One region of the Pararhizobium sp. DWP3-4 genome, then DNA from elsewhere that is predicted to be linked to it. Evidence: predicted binding sites of a transcription regulator. Region 1 holds the regulator's gene; each other region holds the start of a gene.
The links. Region 1 encodes LexA, which represses DNA repair genes until DNA is damaged. Its sites were predicted from a motif close to TGTTCNNNNTGTGTTCNG; they were not measured.
Positions count from the first base shown of each region.

Region 1 (5,700 bases):
GTGCATATTATGGCGAGATTGTTTCCCCGGCTGCCAAATTATGTTATCGTCACTCCTACGCATTGAGTACGCATTCAGCAGTGGAGCGCCCGTGACCAGCGTGTTGCAGCGTCTGTTCCCCACTTGAACGTATGTGCTGCAAGCCGGCGAAGGAGAATGCAATGCATTACAGCGTGCAGTTTTTCACTTGGACCCCGAAGCAGGGCGTCCATCAGGTCGGATCCACCATCGAGATCGATGCGGTCAACCCGAAGCTTGCGGCCGTGTCACTGCTCGGACTTCGGCTGGACGAAACAGGTGCAGCCAAAAAACTGGCGGTACGCGTCTGGACGAAACCGGATGACAGCAAGGCCGATTGCGCCTGCTTCTATTATCATTGATTAGCCCCGGTCCGTGATATCCCGACCGCAACGGTGGACGCGGAACGCCCATCCATTGTTGCCGACTGCTTGTCTCTTCCTGATCAAGAGTGCCGGATTAAAACAACGGTCCAGAGGTTCTGCCTGAAAAAATCGCGTGGAAGGATTTGCTCGCGCCGTAATCGACCTTGGTCGAAACGGCAACGCCGTTGCTCGTTTCCGCCTGAGACTGACATCTGTGGGAAATTTGGAGGCCTCGCCCGGAATTGAACCGGGGTGCAAGGATTTGCAGTCCTCTGCGTCACCACTCCGCCACGAGGCCTCACGAGTTCAAATAGTCGAACTGTGGCGGCGGTTTAGAATGATCCTAGACAAATCGCAAGAGGATATTTCTCAAAAACGCTCTTGGCCAGTTCCGAAATGATATTTCCGATCTGTCGTCACAACCCTGAGGCGACGCTTAAGTTGGCCTCCGACAAACCGGAACGAGATCACAGCAGCCGATGAAAATTCGCAACGCCCCTGCCCTGATCGATTGGTGCATTACCGAAGGGAATGGAAGGCGGGTTTCGAAAGTCGCCCCATAGTCAGGCGCCATCTCCGCCGTGTTGAATGATGGAGCGGCCCCGCCGCTGGTTGACTTGGCTGAAACCAAGTCCTGCCAAGTACCAAGTTTGAAAGCAGCGCTGAGAAGACGTGATCTCAAATCCAACGCATCGCCAACGCCTTGTCGCTCCGAGCTCTGCGGCCGTTTTCCATCGTCATTCGAGTTTTTTTGCGTTGCAGTGCGCATCGCTCGGTTATCACCTGATCATGCGGGCAGAAGACGTGGTCCGTTCAATGGTAACGGCGGATCAGTCCGACAAGTTTCCCCTGTATCTTGACCCGGTCAGGCCCGAAGATGCGGGTTTCGTAGGCAGGGTTGGCGGCCTCCAGTGCGATCGACGCCCCTTTCCGTCGAAAACGCTTCAGCGTCGCTTCCTCGTCATCAACCAAAGCGACGACGATTTCGCCCGGGCTGGCGCTGTTCGTGTTGCGGATGATGACCGTGTCGCCATCCAGAATACCTGCCTCGATCATCGAATCGCCGCGTACTTCAAGTGCATAATGCTCGCCTGCGCCGACCATCTCGAGGGGCACGGAAATATCATGCGTGTTGTTCTGGATCGCCGAGATCGGCACACCGGCGGCAATCCTGCCCATCACCGGTATCGAGACCGTATCGCTGTTTGCGGCGGCTTTGGCGGGAGCTGCAGGGGCCGGTTGCACGCCAAGACTGCCCTGAATGATGCTCGGTGAAAAGCCCCGCTTGGGTTGGAGGCTCATCGAATAGGCCTCCGGCAACTTGATCACCTCCAGTGCACGCGCACGGTTGGGAAGGCGGCGGATAAACCCCCTCTCCTCAAGCGCTGTGATCAGCCGGTGAATGCCGGATTTTGAGGCCAGATCCAGCGCATCCTTCATTTCATCGAACGATGGAGGCACACCCGACTCTTTCATTCTTTCGTGAATGAACAGAAGCAGTTCCTGTTGCTTGCGGGTCAGCATGAACGATCACTCCAGAATCGAGAAACAAATCAAGAACGAACATTATCTGTTCCATATGTGTTCCGCAAGTGCTTAAAAATCATCGAATGTTTTCAAAGGGCACATGGCGACACAAACGATCGGATCGGGTCCTTTCATCCTACTGTTTTCACCGGAGTATTCCCGCTCGCGCAGAAGTGGGCCGTATTACAGAACCTCTGCACAACCTGGAGCGGTTCGTTTGTAAGGACCGTGGCTCCAAAAAAGACTGATGGATGTAATGGCACGGCATGTCGATGAGCGTGGCAATGTCGTTTTCGCCGGAAAAGACAAACCGAACCGCACAGCTAAATGCCAAAAGGCATGTCAGGATTTCTTGGGCGGCTGGTGTTGCTGGCTTTGAGGTGCGGGAATGTTTAGCAAGAGCACAGAGGTTAATGCCGCGACCCCGAGTCCAGGAGAATGCCCCGGCAGCCGGTGTGGCGACGCGGCCCAATCAAGGAACGATCGACACCCCCTAGCATGATGTCCTGAAACAGCAGCTGTTACGGTGTTCTAATTGGACGCTTGCCATTTTCGCGCCCACCACACCGATAGCCTGCGTCGCCGGCGCCTGACGAAGGCGAGATCATGCGACAGGACAAGGAACCCCAGCGGCACCATCCAGAATCCGAGGACCGGCAGAAACCCGAGGATGCCGCCAAAAATCAACGTGCCGCCGATGGTGATGCGCAATAGACGCGATTGCGGCAGCCGCATCCGCCATGAACCAATGACCAGTTCATGCGTTCGCGCGTCGATGCCGAATTTTTTCGTTTTTTGCGGTTCTGCCATATATTCCACCTATCAAGCGTAAAGCGCGTGCCCGTTATGCTACAGTCCCGCAATGCCAAGGGTTTGGCTCGCAGGCAGCCGGAATGCGCTGCCTCCCACAGATGGGAAGTTCTCCACAGTCTGACAAGATTGTGCGTTTTTTTTGAAAAACCGCTTGGCAAATCGGAAAAGCATTTGTATTAGCAGCCTCACTTCTGCAGGACATACCGCCGCAGATGATCCCTGGTAGCTCAGCGGTAGAGCATTCGACTGTTAATCGACAGGTCGCCGGTTCGAATCCGGCCCGGGGAGCCAGTTTTCAAAGGCCTTGCTGAAAAAGCAAGGCCTTTTTGATTCGAGGCGAATGGGTCGGCCGGTAACCGGCGTGGCATGGTAGTTTGCGGTATCATCGGTCATCGCCACCAGCGGGGCACCTAGCCCTTCGATCATCAACAGCAATGCAAAGGTCGCGGTGTTGTGTCGAATCTCAGCTTCACGAATGCACCGGTTTGGCAGAAGTCCCCGCGCCCTTCGACCTTTGTCAGCAAAAAGAAACCGCGCAAAAACCCGGCTTTCTGTTCAGTGACGGTGAAATTGCGGTTGCCAAAATCTATGTGGTGCGGGGGCGCAATTCGCCTTCGCTAAACAGGCCGTGGGGGATGATACGTGACTGACTTTCGATCCGGTACGGCCCGGTTGCCAGGATTTTCTCTGGGAAGCCAGTGGACTGCCTATCGTCACGGCGAATCGGGAGATGCGCTGTTTCGGCGTATCGATGGCAGCGCTTACGCCAAAGTGTCTACCGGCAGCGGCGTGGCGCTGCTGGATGCCGAGCGGCGGCGGACTGCATGGCTGTCCCCCTTCAGGATCGGATCTCCAACAGTTCTCGATTGGCAGGTGTCGGACGGTGTCGCATGCCTTGTGACAAGTGCGGTACCTGGCATTCCGGCAGATCAGCTCGAAGCGACGGAGCTGATCCGGGCATGGCCTTCTATTGCGGCAATGGTACGCGATCTGCATGCCATTCCGGTAAACGATTGCCCGTTTGAACGCAGCCTCCAAACCATGTTCGACCGGGCGGCCGACGTGGTTGGACGTGGCGGCGTCAATCCGGATTTTCTCGATCCGGATGATCACAACACACCGCCGCAGACCCTGCTTGACCGGGTAAGGGCAGAATTGTCCGAGCGGTTGGCGCAGGAAAGCCTTGACCGTGTCGTTTGCCATGGTGATGCCTGCATGCCGAACTTCATGATCGATCCGGAAACGCTTCGCTGCACCGGATTGATCGATCTCGGACGGTTGGGCGCGGCGGATCGCTACGTCGACTTTGCATTGCTTGTCGGCAATACCCGCGAGACATGGCGCATCGCTGAAGAAGTGCGGACTGCGCAAACTCGTCTGTTCGACATACACGCGATCGCGACTGCGGACAAAGCGCGGCTCGATTTCTATCTGCGTCTCGACCCGCTCACCTGGGGCTAGGCTCAGCGCAACGTACGCGCGACTTTCTGAAAATCCTGTTGTATAGATCAGGTCACAATCAGGACCCACGACAGGAGCGGACAATGCCGTCGATCGAGTTGCTTATCGCCTTCATCGCCACCACGGCGGTCTTTGCCTATATTCCCGGTCCGGCCATGCTCTATGCGGCGGCCCAGACGATTGCGCGTGGTCGCTGGTCCGGGCTGATGGCCACGCTTGGTATTCACCTCGGTGGCTACTTCCATGTCATTGCTGCGGCTGCAGGTCTGTCGATCCTGTTTCATGCCGTGCCGACGCTGTACATGATCGTCAAGTTTGCCGGTGCGGCCTATCTGATCTGGCTCGGCATTTCTCTTTTCCGTTCCAAGGTTGAGGGCGACACCACCCTGCCCGGCACCGCGCCGAAATCCGGGCGCCGCGCATTCTTCGAGAGCGTTACCGTCGAGGTCCTCAATCCCAAGACGGCGATTTTCTTCGTGGCTTTCCTGCCGCAATTCGTCGATGCGTCGGCCGCCTTCCCGGTCTGGCTGCAGCTGGCAATCCTTGGAACGATCGTCAACCTGATGTTTTCGTCGGCGGATATCGTCTGCGTGTTTCTGGCCGGTGCGGTGATGACCAAGCTGCGCCGTTCGAGCTCCGCGCAACGCCTGATGCAGCGCGCCGGTGGTACCATGCTGGTCGGTCTCGGGGCGCATCTGGCTTTCCAGAAAAGCTGAATCCTTCCGGCCTCCGGTGGCTGCGGCTGCCGCTTCATATAAAGAAGCGGCAGTTCCAATTTCGCTGGCGGTATTCGCCCGCAAAACGATGAAATAAAAAGCTTTCTCCGCGAAACCTTTGATCCGTTGCACCCGTATCTGCGTAGACTACGACGTTGGATACGTTGCGCGGATAAAAATGAACAACAATGACCTTTCCCACGAAAACCCTATCATCGTCTGGTTTCGCAAGGACCTGCGGCTGGACGACAATCATGCGCTTCATGCCGCAGCAAAAACCGGCCGCAGTATCATTCCCGTCTACATCCGCGAGCCTTCTCGGCACGGCACCGGGCCACTGGGCGCCGCACAGTCCTGGTGGCTTCATCATTCGCTGAAAGGCTTGGAAAAGGCGCTTGGTGACCTCGGAAGCCGGCTTGCCCTTCGCAGCGGCGAGCCGGATAGCGTATTGGCAAAGCTGATTGCTGAGACCGGCGCGTCAACCGTCCATTGGAATCGCCGCTACGACCCAAACGGCATCGCTGTCGATGGGCCACTGAAAGACACGTTGGTCTCCACGGGAATAACCGTAAAGAGTTTTGCCGGACAGCTTCTCCACGAGCCCACCCGGTTGAAGACGGGCTCCGGTACGCCCTACCGCGTCTATACGCCGTTCTGGCGCGCGCTCGAGGCATCCGGCGAGCCGGATCAGCCGCTCGAACGGCCAGATGTGCTGGTTGCGCCAGCCAAATGGCCTGACAGCGAGGATCTGGCCTCATGGGCGCTGTTGCCGACGGCTCCGGATTGGGCACAGACGTTTT
Region 1 covers NZ_JAFCXF010000001.1:1,047,783-1,053,482, reverse strand. The annotation lists gene ACP7E6_RS05000 (hypothetical protein) at 162-380, shown strand; tRNA gene ACP7E6_RS04995 (tRNA-Cys) at 608-681, opposite strand; gene lexA (transcriptional repressor LexA) at 1,197-1,907, opposite strand; gene ACP7E6_RS04985 (hypothetical protein) at 2,442-2,720, opposite strand; tRNA gene ACP7E6_RS04980 (tRNA-Asn) at 2,940-3,014, shown strand; gene ACP7E6_RS04975 (APH(3'') family aminoglycoside O-phosphotransferase) at 3,396-4,184, shown strand; gene ACP7E6_RS04970 (LysE family translocator) at 4,268-4,900, shown strand; gene ACP7E6_RS04965 (cryptochrome/photolyase family protein) at 5,079-5,700, shown strand, end outside.

Region 2 (5,700 bases), on a different contig from region 1:
CGACGCCTTCCTCGACGGTCATGTCGAGCACGTCGGCGATCGACTTGCCCTTGAAATGCACGTCGAGCGTTTCGCGGTTGTAGCGCTTGCCGTGGCAGACGTCGCAGGTGACATAGACATCCGGCAGGAAGTGCATCTCGATCTTGATGACGCCGTCACCCTGGCAGGCCTCGCAGCGGCCGCCCTTGACGTTGAAGGAGAAGCGGCCCGGCTGATAGCCGCGCGTCTTTGCTTCCGGCAGTCCGGCAAACCAGTCGCGGATCGGCGTGAAGGCGCCGGTATAGGTGGCCGGGTTGGAGCGCGGCGTGCGGCCGATCGGTGACTGATCGATGTCGATGACCTTGTCGATATGTTCGAAACCGTCGATCCGGTCGTGCTCGGCCGGGTTTTCACGCGCACCCATGATCCGCCGGGCCGCCGCCTTGTACAGCGTCTCGATCAGGAAGGTCGACTTGCCGCCGCCCGATACGCCGGTGACGGCGGTGAAAATGCCAAGCGGGATCGACGCCGTGACGTTCTTCAGATTGTTAGCGCGGGCACCGACGACGGTGATTTCCTTTTTCTTCTTCGGCTTGCGCCGTTCCGCCGGAACCGCGACGGCCATTTCGCCCGAAAGATATTTGCCGGTCAGTGAATTCGGGTTGGCGAGAACTTCCGCCGGTGTGCCCTGTGCCACGACCTCGCCGCCGTGAATGCCGGCAGCCGGGCCGATATCGACCACATAGTCAGCAGTCATGATTGCGTCTTCGTCGTGCTCGACGACAATTACGGTGTTGCCGATGTCGCGCAGATGCCGCAGCGTATCGAGCAGCCGGGCGTTGTCGCGCTGGTGCAGGCCGATCGATGGTTCGTCGAGAACGTAGAGCACGCCGGTGAGACCCGAACCGATCTGCGAGGCAAGCCGGATGCGCTGGCTTTCGCCGCCCGACAGCGTGCCGGAATTGCGCGACAGGCTGAGATATTCTAGCCCGACATCGTTGAGAAACCGCAGCCGTTCGCGGATTTCCTTCAGAATGCGCACCGCGATCTCGTTCTGCTTGGCGTTCATGTGCTCGGGCAGGACCTCGAACCAATCACGCGCCACGCGGATCGACATCTGTGTGACTTCACCGATATGCAGCTTGTTGATCTTGACCGCGAGCGCTTCCGGCTTCAGGCGAAAACCGTTGCAGGCCGGGCAGGGGGCTGCCGACATGTAACGTTCGATTTCCTCGCGCGCCCAGGCACTGTCGGTCTCCTTCCAGCGCCGCTCCAGATTGGGCACGATGCCTTCGAAATTCTTGGTCGTATTGTAGGAGCGGGCGCCGTCCTCGTAATGGAAGCTGATCTTTTCCTCGGTGCCCTGCAGGATAGCGTGCCTGGCCGCGTCGGAAAGATCGGTCCATTTGCTCGACAGCTTGAAGCCGAAAGCTTTTCCCAGCGCTTCGAGCGTCTGATTGTAGTAAGGTGAGGATGATTTGGCCCAGGGGGCGATGGCGCCGTTCTTCAGGGTCCGGTCGGGTTCCGGCACGATCAGCGCCTCGTCGATCTTCTGCTGGCTGCCCAGACCATCGCAGGTCGGGCAGGCACCGAACGGGTTGTTGAACGAGAACAGCCGCGGTTCGATTTCCGAAATGGTAAAGCCCGACACCGGGCAGGCGAATTTTTCCGAAAACAGCACGCGCTCATGCGTCTCGTTCAGCGACTTGTTGGCCGAACCGCCAGCCGAGGTTTCTTCCGGCGGCAGCGGCTTGTCGGCAAATTCGGCAATCGCCAGGCCATCGGCAAGCGTCAGGCATGTTTCCAGACTGTCGGCGAGGCGCGCCGTCAGGTCCGGACGCACGACGACGCGATCGACGACGACATCGATGTCATGCTTGTATTTCTTGTCGAGTATCGGCGCCTCGGCGATCTCGTAAAACTGCCCGTCGATCTTGACGCGCTGAAAGCCCTTCTTCATCAGCTCGGCAAGCTCCTTCTTATACTCGCCCTTTCTGCCGCGCACGATCGGCGCGAGAATATAAAGACGGGTACCTTCGCCAAAACCGACGACCCGATCGACCATCTGGCTGACCGTCTGGCTTTCGATCGGCAGGCCGGTTGCCGGCGAATAGGGCACGCCGACGCGGGCAAACAAAAGCCGCATATAATCGTAGATTTCGGTAACCGTGCCGACCGTCGAGCGCGGATTGCGCGACGTGGTCTTCTGCTCGATCGAGATGGCAGGAGAAAGGCCGTCGATCTGATCGACATCCGGCTTCTGCATCATCTCGAGAAACTGGCGGGCATAGGCCGACAGGCTTTCGACATAGCGCCGCTGTCCCTCGGCATAGATCGTGTCGAAAGCCAGCGAGGATTTCCCCGAGCCGGAGAGGCCGGTCATGACGATCAGCTTGTTGCGCGGCAGATCGAGGTCGATGCCCTTGAGATTGTGCTCGCGCGCGCCGCGGATGGAAATGGTCTCGAGTTTGCTCATCGTGCCCAGCTTTGTATCTGCATTGGAAAGCTCCTATTTAAGGTCGCCAGCGGCCATGTCGAGGCGGAAGGTGAAAAACAGCGGGCTTTCCGAGTCGGTTGACAAGATATTACGAATTTATTAGAACAAAGAAAGAACAAAATTTGAAATCTGTTGTGGATGACACAATGCAAAGGGGCGTATGCTGGGCCGTCAGCCGCTAAGATGTGCGCTCTGAATTTGGTAGCCGGGCTGCAAGGCCGGGCAGGATAGCGGGAAAAGCAAGATGGCAGGCAGTGTCAACAAGGTGATTTTGATCGGTAACCTCGGGGCAGACCCGGAAATCCGGCGCACGCAGGACGGCAAGCCGATCGCCAACCTGAACATTGCCACGTCCGAAAGCTGGCGTGACCGCAATTCCGGCGAGCGCAAGGAAAAGACCGAATGGCATCGTGTGGTGATCTTCAACGAAGGTCTCTGCAAGGTTGCCGAGCAGTATCTGAAGAAGGGTGCGACGGTCTATATCGAGGGCCAGCTGCAGACCCGCAAATGGCAGGACAAGGATGGCCAGGATCGCTATTCGACGGAAGTCGTTCTGCAGGGCTTCAACTCGACGCTGACGATGCTCGGCGGCCGGGGTGACGGGCAGGGCGCCGGCGGCGGCCGCGGTGGCTCCGAGTATGGCGGCGGCAACACGGGCGGCGGCTCGGACAATTACGGCGGCGATTACGATCGTCCCTCCTCGGCACCGGCAGCCCGCTCCGGCGGCGGCGCGAGTAGCGGTGGAAACTTTTCGCGCGATATGGACGACGATATCCCGTTCTGATCGAAGCTCTCCATTGTCAAAAAAGCCCGGGAAACCGGGCTTTTTTCGTTGGCGGAACCTGCTTCAGCCAAGCGTGGTCACAAGGCCATGGTCGATTTGACGCCATCGACGACGAACTGAACCGCCAACGCCGCCAGAATGACGCCCAGCAATCGTGTGAGGATGGCACGGCCGGTAACGCCCAGGAACCGGTCGATGCGATCGGCGATGACGAGGGCGGCAAACAGGACGGCAAGGCAGAAGGCGATGACCAGGATCAGTTGAACCCGGTCGATCGTCGCGGAAAAGGAGCCCGAGAGCAGGATCGTCGCCGAGATCGCGCCCGGGCCGGCAATCAGCGGCAGCGCTAAGGGAAACACCGCTATATTGTGGATATGGTCGCGGGTAATGGCAGTCTCGCCGGTCTTTTCCTTGCGCTCGTTGCGCTTCTCGAAAATCATCTCGAAGGCGATCCAGAAGAGCAGCAGTCCGCCGGCAATCCGGAAGGCGCCGATCGAGATGCCCAGCAGGCCGAGGATGCCGTTTCCGAACAGCGCGAAGGCCGAGAGGATGAAGAAGGCGATCAGCGTACCGCGCCGCGCCACCAGAAAGCGTTCGTGCCGGCTCATGCCGACGGTCAGGCTGAGGAAGATCGGCGCAAGGCCGGGCGGATCGATGGTGACCAGGATCGTGGTCAGCGCATTGATCAGAAGGTCGAATTGAGACATCCCATTCCCCTCGCGGCCTTGTTTATGATGACCGTCTGATGAATTGTTAGGCGAGGGTGGCTTCGAATGAAAGGGCTGTCCTTCACTGTTTAGCCGCTTTTGCCTTGCAAATGCCCGCGAGAGCGCCGATGAGCCTAAAAGGCTGTTCAAAACCCAGCCCTGAAATTGGCGCTCGCCAATCCATTCGGCTATAAAAATCTGTCTGATTCTGAACAAAGATCGTGATCGAAATTGACTGAACAAAGCACACCAGGCGGCGGCAAGAATCCACCAGGCATCGAGCCCATTTCCATCATGGAGGAAATGCAGCGCTCGTATCTCGATTACGCCATGAGCGTTATCGTCAGCCGTGCTCTTCCCGATGTCCGCGATGGTCTGAAGCCCGTGCACCGGCGCATCCTGTTCGGGATGAGCGAGCTGGGCATCGACTGGAACAAGAAATACGTCAAATGCGCCCGCGTCACCGGGGACGTGATGGGTAAATTCCATCCGCACGGCAACTCGGCGATCTATGACGCGCTTGCCCGCATGGCCCAGCCCTGGTCGCTACGCCTGCCGCTGATCGACGGTCAGGGCAATTTCGGCTCGATCGACGGCGACCCGCCGGCGGCCGAACGTTACACCGAGTGCCGCCTGCAGAAGGCAGCCCATGCGCTGCTCGACGACCTCGACAAGGAAACCGTCGATTTTCGCGACAACTATGACGGTACGCTCAGCGAACCGTCCGTCGTTCCGGCGAAATTCCCCAACCTTCTGGTCAATGGCGCCGGCGGCATCGCCGTCGGCATGGCGACCAATATCCCGCCGCACAATCTGATCGAAGTGATCAACGGATGTATCGCCCTGATCGATGAGCCGGCGCTTGAACTGCCGCAGCTGATGGAGATCATTCCGGGGCCGGACTTCCCGACCGGCGCTTTCATTCTTGGCCGCTCCGGCATCCGTTCGGCCTATGAGACCGGCCGTGGCTCGGTCATCATGCGCGGCCGCGCCACCATCGAACCGATGCGCGGCGACCGCGAGCAGATCATCATCACCGAAGTTCCCTTCCAGGTGAACAAGGCGACGATGATCGAGAAAATGGCCGAACTGGTCAAGGACAAGCGCATCGAGGGCATTTCGGACCTTCGCGACGAATCCGACCGTCAGGGCTACCGCGTCGTCGTCGAGCTGAAACGCGATGCCAATGCTGAAGTGATCCTCAACCAGCTCTATCGCTACACACCGTTGCAGACCTCGTTTGGCTGCAACATGGTGGCGCTGAACGGCGGCAAGCCGGAGCAGATGACCCTGCTCGACATGCTGCGCGCTTTCGTCTCCTTCCGCGAGGAAGTCATCAGCCGCCGCACCAAGTATCTGCTGCGCAAGGCGCGCGATCGTGCGCATGTCTTGGTCGGCCTGGCGATTGCCGTTGCCAATATCGACGAGATCATCAAGCTGATCCGCAGCGCCCCGGATCCAGCCACCGCGCGCGAACAGTTGATGACGCGCCGCTGGCCGGCATCGGATGTCGAAAGCCTGATCCGTCTGATCGACGATCCGCGTCACCGCATCAACGAGGACCTCACCTACAACCTGTCCGAAGAGCAGGCCCGGGCCATCCTCGAGCTGCGTCTCGCCCGCTTGACGGCGCTTGGCCGCGATGAAATCGGCGACGAGCTGAACAAGATCGGCGCCGAGATCAGCGACTATCTCGATATCCTGTCCTCGCGCATCCGCATCATGACCATCGT
Region 2 covers NZ_JAFCXF010000004.1:451,251-456,950, forward strand. The annotation lists gene uvrA (excinuclease ABC subunit UvrA) at 1-2,455, opposite strand, end outside; gene ACP7E6_RS13950 (single-stranded DNA-binding protein) at 2,721-3,260, shown strand; gene ACP7E6_RS13955 (MarC family protein) at 3,338-3,967, opposite strand; gene gyrA (DNA gyrase subunit A) at 4,199-5,700, shown strand, end outside.
Region 2: uvrA (excinuclease ABC subunit UvrA) is a predicted target of LexA. The motif match lies at 2,577-2,594, and genes of this name have one in related genera.

Region 3 (5,700 bases), 510 kb from region 1:
TGACCGAGAATTTCGGTAAGATCAGTCACGGTCAGGTCGCCGGCAGCCAGAAGCGCCAGAAGACGCATGCGCGTCGGCTCGCCCGCTGCCTTCAGCACGTCGACCAACTCGTCCAGTCCCAGCCCGTGTTCTCGCGCCATTATTCACCCCATCAACACATAAAGATATGTTTATGTGATTTCCGGATTTTCCGCAAGGTGAAATGTCGCATGGCCCCCGAGCATCGGGACATGAAAAAGGCGGCCCGCGCGGACCGCCTTGATTTATTTTTAGCAGGAGAAACAATTGACTGCTCGCAATGACAGCGCAGCCAATGAAGCCGTCCCGTCTATCGCGTCAGGCGCTTGTAGCTGACGCGGCTCGGGTTGACCGATTCCGGACCGAGGCGGCGGATCTTGTCCTTCTCGTAGTCTTCGAAGTTGCCTTCGAACCACTCCACATGGCTGTCGCCTTCGAAGGCGAGGATATGCGTGGCCAGCCGGTCGAGGAACATGCGATCGTGGCTGATGATTACGGCGCAGCCGGCGAAGTTTTCCAGCGCGATTTCAAGCGCGGCCAGTGTTTCCGTATCCAGGTCGTTTGTCGGTTCGTCGAGCAGCAGCACGTTGCCACCGGCCTTCAGCATCTTGGCAAGGTGAACGCGGTTGCGCTGACCACCGGAGAGATTGCCGACCTTCTGCTGCTGGTCGGTGCCCTTGAAGTTGAACGCGCCGCAATAGGCCCGCGAATTCATTTCCAGCTTGCCGAGCTTGATGACTTCGGCACCACCGGAAATTTCCTCCCAGACGGTCTTAGCGCCATCAAGGGCATCGCGGCTCTGGTCGACATAACCAAGCTTAACGGAATCGCCGACGCGGAATGTGCCGCTATCCGGCTTTTCCTGGCCGGTGATCATCCGGAACAGCGTCGTCTTGCCGGCGCCGTTCGGGCCGATCACACCGACGATGCCGCCTGGCGGCAGCTTGATCGACAGGTCGTCGATCAGCACGCGGTCGCCGTAACCCTTGGTGATGTTTTCGGCTTCGATAACCACCTGACCGAGACGCTCACCGATCGGAATGATGATCTGCGCATCGCCAAGACGCATCTTGTCGGCCGCATCGACCAGTTCGTCATAGGCCTTGATACGGGCCTTCGACTTCGACTGACGGGCTTTCGGGCTGGACGCGATCCATTCCTGTTCACGGCTGATCGCCTTCTGGCGGGACGCGTCTTCACGGTTTTCCTGCTGCATGCGCTTGGCCTTGGCCAGCAGGTATGCCGAGTAGTTGCCTTCGTAGGGAATGCTGCGGCCACGGTCGAGCTCGAGGATCCAGCCCGTGACATTGTCGAGGAAGTAGCGATCGTGGGTGATCATCATCACGGCGCCGGCATACATGCGCAGATGATTTTCCAGCCAGCCGATGGTTTCGGCGTCGAGATGGTTGGTCGGTTCGTCGAGCAGCAAAAGGTCCGGCTTGGAGAGCAGCAGCTTGCACAATGCCAGACGGCGGCGCTCACCACCCGAAAGGCTGGTCACATCCGCATCGCCGGGCGGGCAGCGCAGCGCTTCCATCGCCATTTCGACCTGGCTTTCGAGATCCCACAGGTTCTGGCCGTCGATAATGTCCTGAAGCTTCGAACCCTCTTCCGCCGTTTCGTCGGAATAGTTCATCATCAGTTCATTGTAGCGCTCGAGGATGGCGGTCTTGTCGGCCACGCCCTCCATGACGTTTTCCATCGCCGTCTTGGTGGGATCGAGCTGCGGCTCCTGCGCCAGGTAGCCGACGGTCGCGCCCTGAGCGACCCAGGCTTCGCCGGTATATTCCGTGTCGAGCCCGGCCATGATGCGCAGCACGGTCGATTTACCGGCGCCGTTCGGGCCGAGGATACCGATCTTGGCGTCCGGATAGAACGACAGATTGACATTCTCCAGCACCTTCTTGGTGCCGTAGGACTTGTTCAGCCCGGACATATGATAAATGAATTGACGTGCCATAGAGAAAACTGCTCCGACGGAATGGGATTTTGCCCGCTATGTAGGCGAATTATCCCGGCGGAGCAATGAAGAAACCGGTTTTCGCAACGCCATTCACTGAATGCCGGCTGCATCGACGGTGCCTTTTGCGCATTTGAAATCGGTATCACCGGCGGCAAGGATCAGACTTGAGAGGCCGGCACTGGCCGAAAGATCGCCCGACAGGCCGATCGTCAGCCCGGTGACGACGCTGCGGCCTCCGGCTTTCTGGCAGCGCATCCTGACGCGGTCGCCCGCCCCCTTGCCGAAACTGTCGTCAAACGCCTGCTTGACCTCGCCCTCCGTCACATCCTGCCCGATCCGGCCGGCAAACAGGGTGCGAACGGCCGAGCCATTGATGTCCTCGACAAGGCGAAGCTGCACGGAAAAATAGTCCTGTGCGGTACCGCCATGGCATGTGCCGCTGCGCAGCCATTGATGCCGGTCGAGCCCGGATTGGGTTCCGGGCATCGCCACCTTCAGCTTGGCCGCAGTTTCCTCAGCCATGGCCAATTGCGGCAAGTCCAGCCAGTCGCCTTTCTGATCACGGGCCTTGATATCCGCAGAGACGCCGCAATAGCTCTTTTTGACTGGCCAGAGGCCATGCAGCGAAAAATGCGTCGCGTCATGGCGCTCTGCGGTCTGCCCGGCGCATTCCTTGCGGGTCGGGCGGATCTCGCAAAAGCCCGGCTGCCAGCTGACAGCGAGAATGTATTCGGTCTTGCCCTTGGCGGCTGTGGCTTTTTCCTCCGCAAAGACCGGTGAAACAAACATCGCGGCAATCATGATCAGCCCCAGACGATGCAGAAACGACACGACGATAGTCCTCACAGTCCTTTGCATGCCGGCCTCCCCCAAAACAGAACAAAACAAGATCATCTTGCGATTAAAACGGGAAAATTGCAACCTGAAATCCATGCACGATCGATTTTTTCTGACCTGATACCAAACAAGCACCAAGCGCTTGTTGCCTTTGGCTGGTAAATCAATTTGATAGCGGTTCAGCGCACGAACTTCGACTGGGAGGATCTAAGGGGTGTTCACCACGGTCGAAACGTTGCAAAGCCCGAGCGGAGCCGCGATTGCCTGGCGTCACTGGCGCGCTGCCACACCGGAAAAGGCCGTGCTGCTCGTCAGCCACGGTTTGGCCGAACATTCGGCCCGTTATGCCCGCTTCGCTGAAGTCATGGGCACCCACGGCTTCAACGTCTATGCGCATGATCATCGCGGCCACGGCGCAACAAAAGCCGCCGATGCACCGCTCGGCCGTTATGCGCAATCGCAAGGGGCAGCCAAGGTCGTCGACGACGTCAGGGCAATGCGCATGATGACCACCAGCCGTCATCCCGGCCTTCCCGTCATCCTGTTCGGCCATTCCATGGGCGGCCTGATCGCCCTGAACGCCGCGGAAGAAGATCCGGGCCTTTACGATGGACTGGCTGTCTGGAATTCGAATTTCAATCCGGGGCTGGCCGGACGCGCAGCCCAAGCCCTGCTTGCCATCGAGAAAATGCTGAAAGGCTCCGATGTGCCAAGCGGACTGCTGTCGAAACTGACATTCGCCGCCTGGGCCAAAACAATCCCCGACCGCAGGACCGACTATGACTGGCTGTCGCACGATCCGGTGGAAGTGGGAAAATACATCGACGACCCGCTCTGCGGTTTCGATGCCAGCGTTTCGATGTGGATCGACCTGTTCACTCTGACCTTCGACGGCGCAAAGCCGGAACGGCTGAGCCGGCTGCCGAAAAACTTGCCGGTCCACTTGGTTGGCGGCGGCCAGGATCCAGCCACCAATGGCGGCCGGGAAATCTCATGGCTGGCGGGGCGTATGCGAGCAGCCGGCTTGGAAAAGGTAACGACGACCATCTACCCGTCAATGCGCCACGAAACCCTGAACGAACTTGAGCGCGACGGCGCCATGCAGGATTTCGCCGCATGGTGCCTCTGCGTCGTGGAGCAGCGGAAATGAGCAAAGACCTGGCATGACCGGCATTTCCGCAAAACCGGCGACACGCAGCAACGATGTTTCCTTCGGTCTCACCCTGATGGTCATCGCGGTGCTGATCTCGCCACTGATCGATATCTTTGCAAAACTTGCCATCACCACAATTCCATCGGCTGAAATCACCGCCGTGCGCTTCGTGCTGCAGATGATCTTCATCCTGCCTGTTGTCATCTTCCGCGGCACGCTGTTCGATCTCACCTGGAAGAAGACAGGCTTGCATATGCTGCGCGGCGGCCTGCTGGTCGTCACCATGCTGTCGTTCATCACCACGCTGAAGGCGATGGAAGTCGCCGATGCCATCGCCATCTTCTTCGTCGAGCCGATCATCCTGACCATCCTCGGCAGCATTTTCCTCAAGGAAACCATCGGCTGGCGGCGGTATACCGCCTGCGGCGTCGGCTTTTTCGGCGCTCTGCTGGTCATCCAGCCAAGCATGCAGGAAGTCGGCTGGATCGCACTTTTGCCAATTGTCTCGGCCTTCGGGCTGGCGATCTTCCTGTTGGTCACCCGTCTGGTGGCGCAGAACGAGGACCCATGGTCGATGCAGTTTCACGCCGGCGTCTGGGGTGCGGTGTTCTGCGGCATCCTGCTTTACATCGGCGACGGAAGTGGGTCGGAAATTTTCGATCCGGTCGTGCCGGATACGACTGCCGGTCTTTACCTGCTCGGTGTCGGCGTCACCGCGACAATCTCCGGGGTGCTTGGCGTCTATGCCTATCGCGCCGCGCCCGCCTCGGTGCTGGCGCCCCTGCAATATCTGGAAATCGTCTCGGCGACGATTTTCGGATGGCTGGTGTTCGGCCATCTGCCGGACGCACTGAAATGGCTGGGCATCGCCATCATCATCAGTTCCGGCCTCTACATCATCTGGCGCGAGCGCCGGGTCAACAAAACAGCAGGTATCGCGCCGGTATCGCCGGCCATCTGACAAACGTGAGTGACGTGCTTTGGGAGGAGCAGACATGAAGACAGGCGGAGAATTGATCGTTGAGGCGCTGAAGGCAAACGGCGTCAGGCGGGTGTCCTGCGTACCGGGCGAAAGCTATCTCGCCGTGCTCGACGCGCTCTACGATACCGATATCGAGGTCCTGGTCTGCCGCCAGGAGGGGGGCGCTGCGATGATGGCGGACGCCTGGGGCCGTCTGACCGGCGAACCCGGCATCTGCATGGTGACACGCGGTCCGGGCGCCATGAACGCGTCGGCCGGCCTGCATATTGCCCGCCAGGATTCGATCCCGATGATCCTGTTCATCGGCCAGGTCCAGCGCGATGCCCGCGAGCGCGAAGCCTTCCAGGAAATCGAATATCGCCGCGCCTTCACCGAAATCGCCAAATGGGTCGGCGAAATCGATGATCCCGCCCGCATCCCGGAGCTCGTCACCCGTGCCTTTGCGGTCGCCACATCCGGCCGCCCCGGCCCGGTGGTTCTGACCCTGCCGGAGGACATGCTGACGCAGAAGACGGAAGCGGTCCTGGCAAAGCCCTATCAACCGGTGGAAAGCCATCCCGGCCCCGGCCAGATGCAGGCGCTGGAGCAGCTCATCGCCAAGGCCGAACGGCCGATCGCCATTCTCGGCGGCACGCGCTGGAGCGAACAGGCGGTCCGGCAGTTCCAGTCTTTCGCCGAACGCTTCGACCTTCCGGTCGGCTGTTCATTCCGCCGTCAGATGCTGTTTGATCATCTGCATCCAAATTA
Region 3 covers NZ_JAFCXF010000001.1:538,732-544,431, reverse strand. The annotation lists gene ACP7E6_RS02575 (ArsR/SmtB family transcription factor) at 1-140, opposite strand, end outside; gene ettA (energy-dependent translational throttle protein EttA) at 329-1,978, opposite strand; gene ACP7E6_RS02565 (ribonuclease T2) at 2,072-2,770, opposite strand; gene ACP7E6_RS02560 (alpha/beta fold hydrolase) at 3,033-3,968, shown strand; gene ACP7E6_RS02555 (DMT family transporter) at 3,982-4,932, shown strand; gene ACP7E6_RS02550 (thiamine pyrophosphate-binding protein) at 4,967-5,700, shown strand, end outside.
Region 3: ACP7E6_RS02565 (ribonuclease T2) is a predicted target of LexA. The motif match lies at 2,857-2,874, and genes of this name have one in related genera.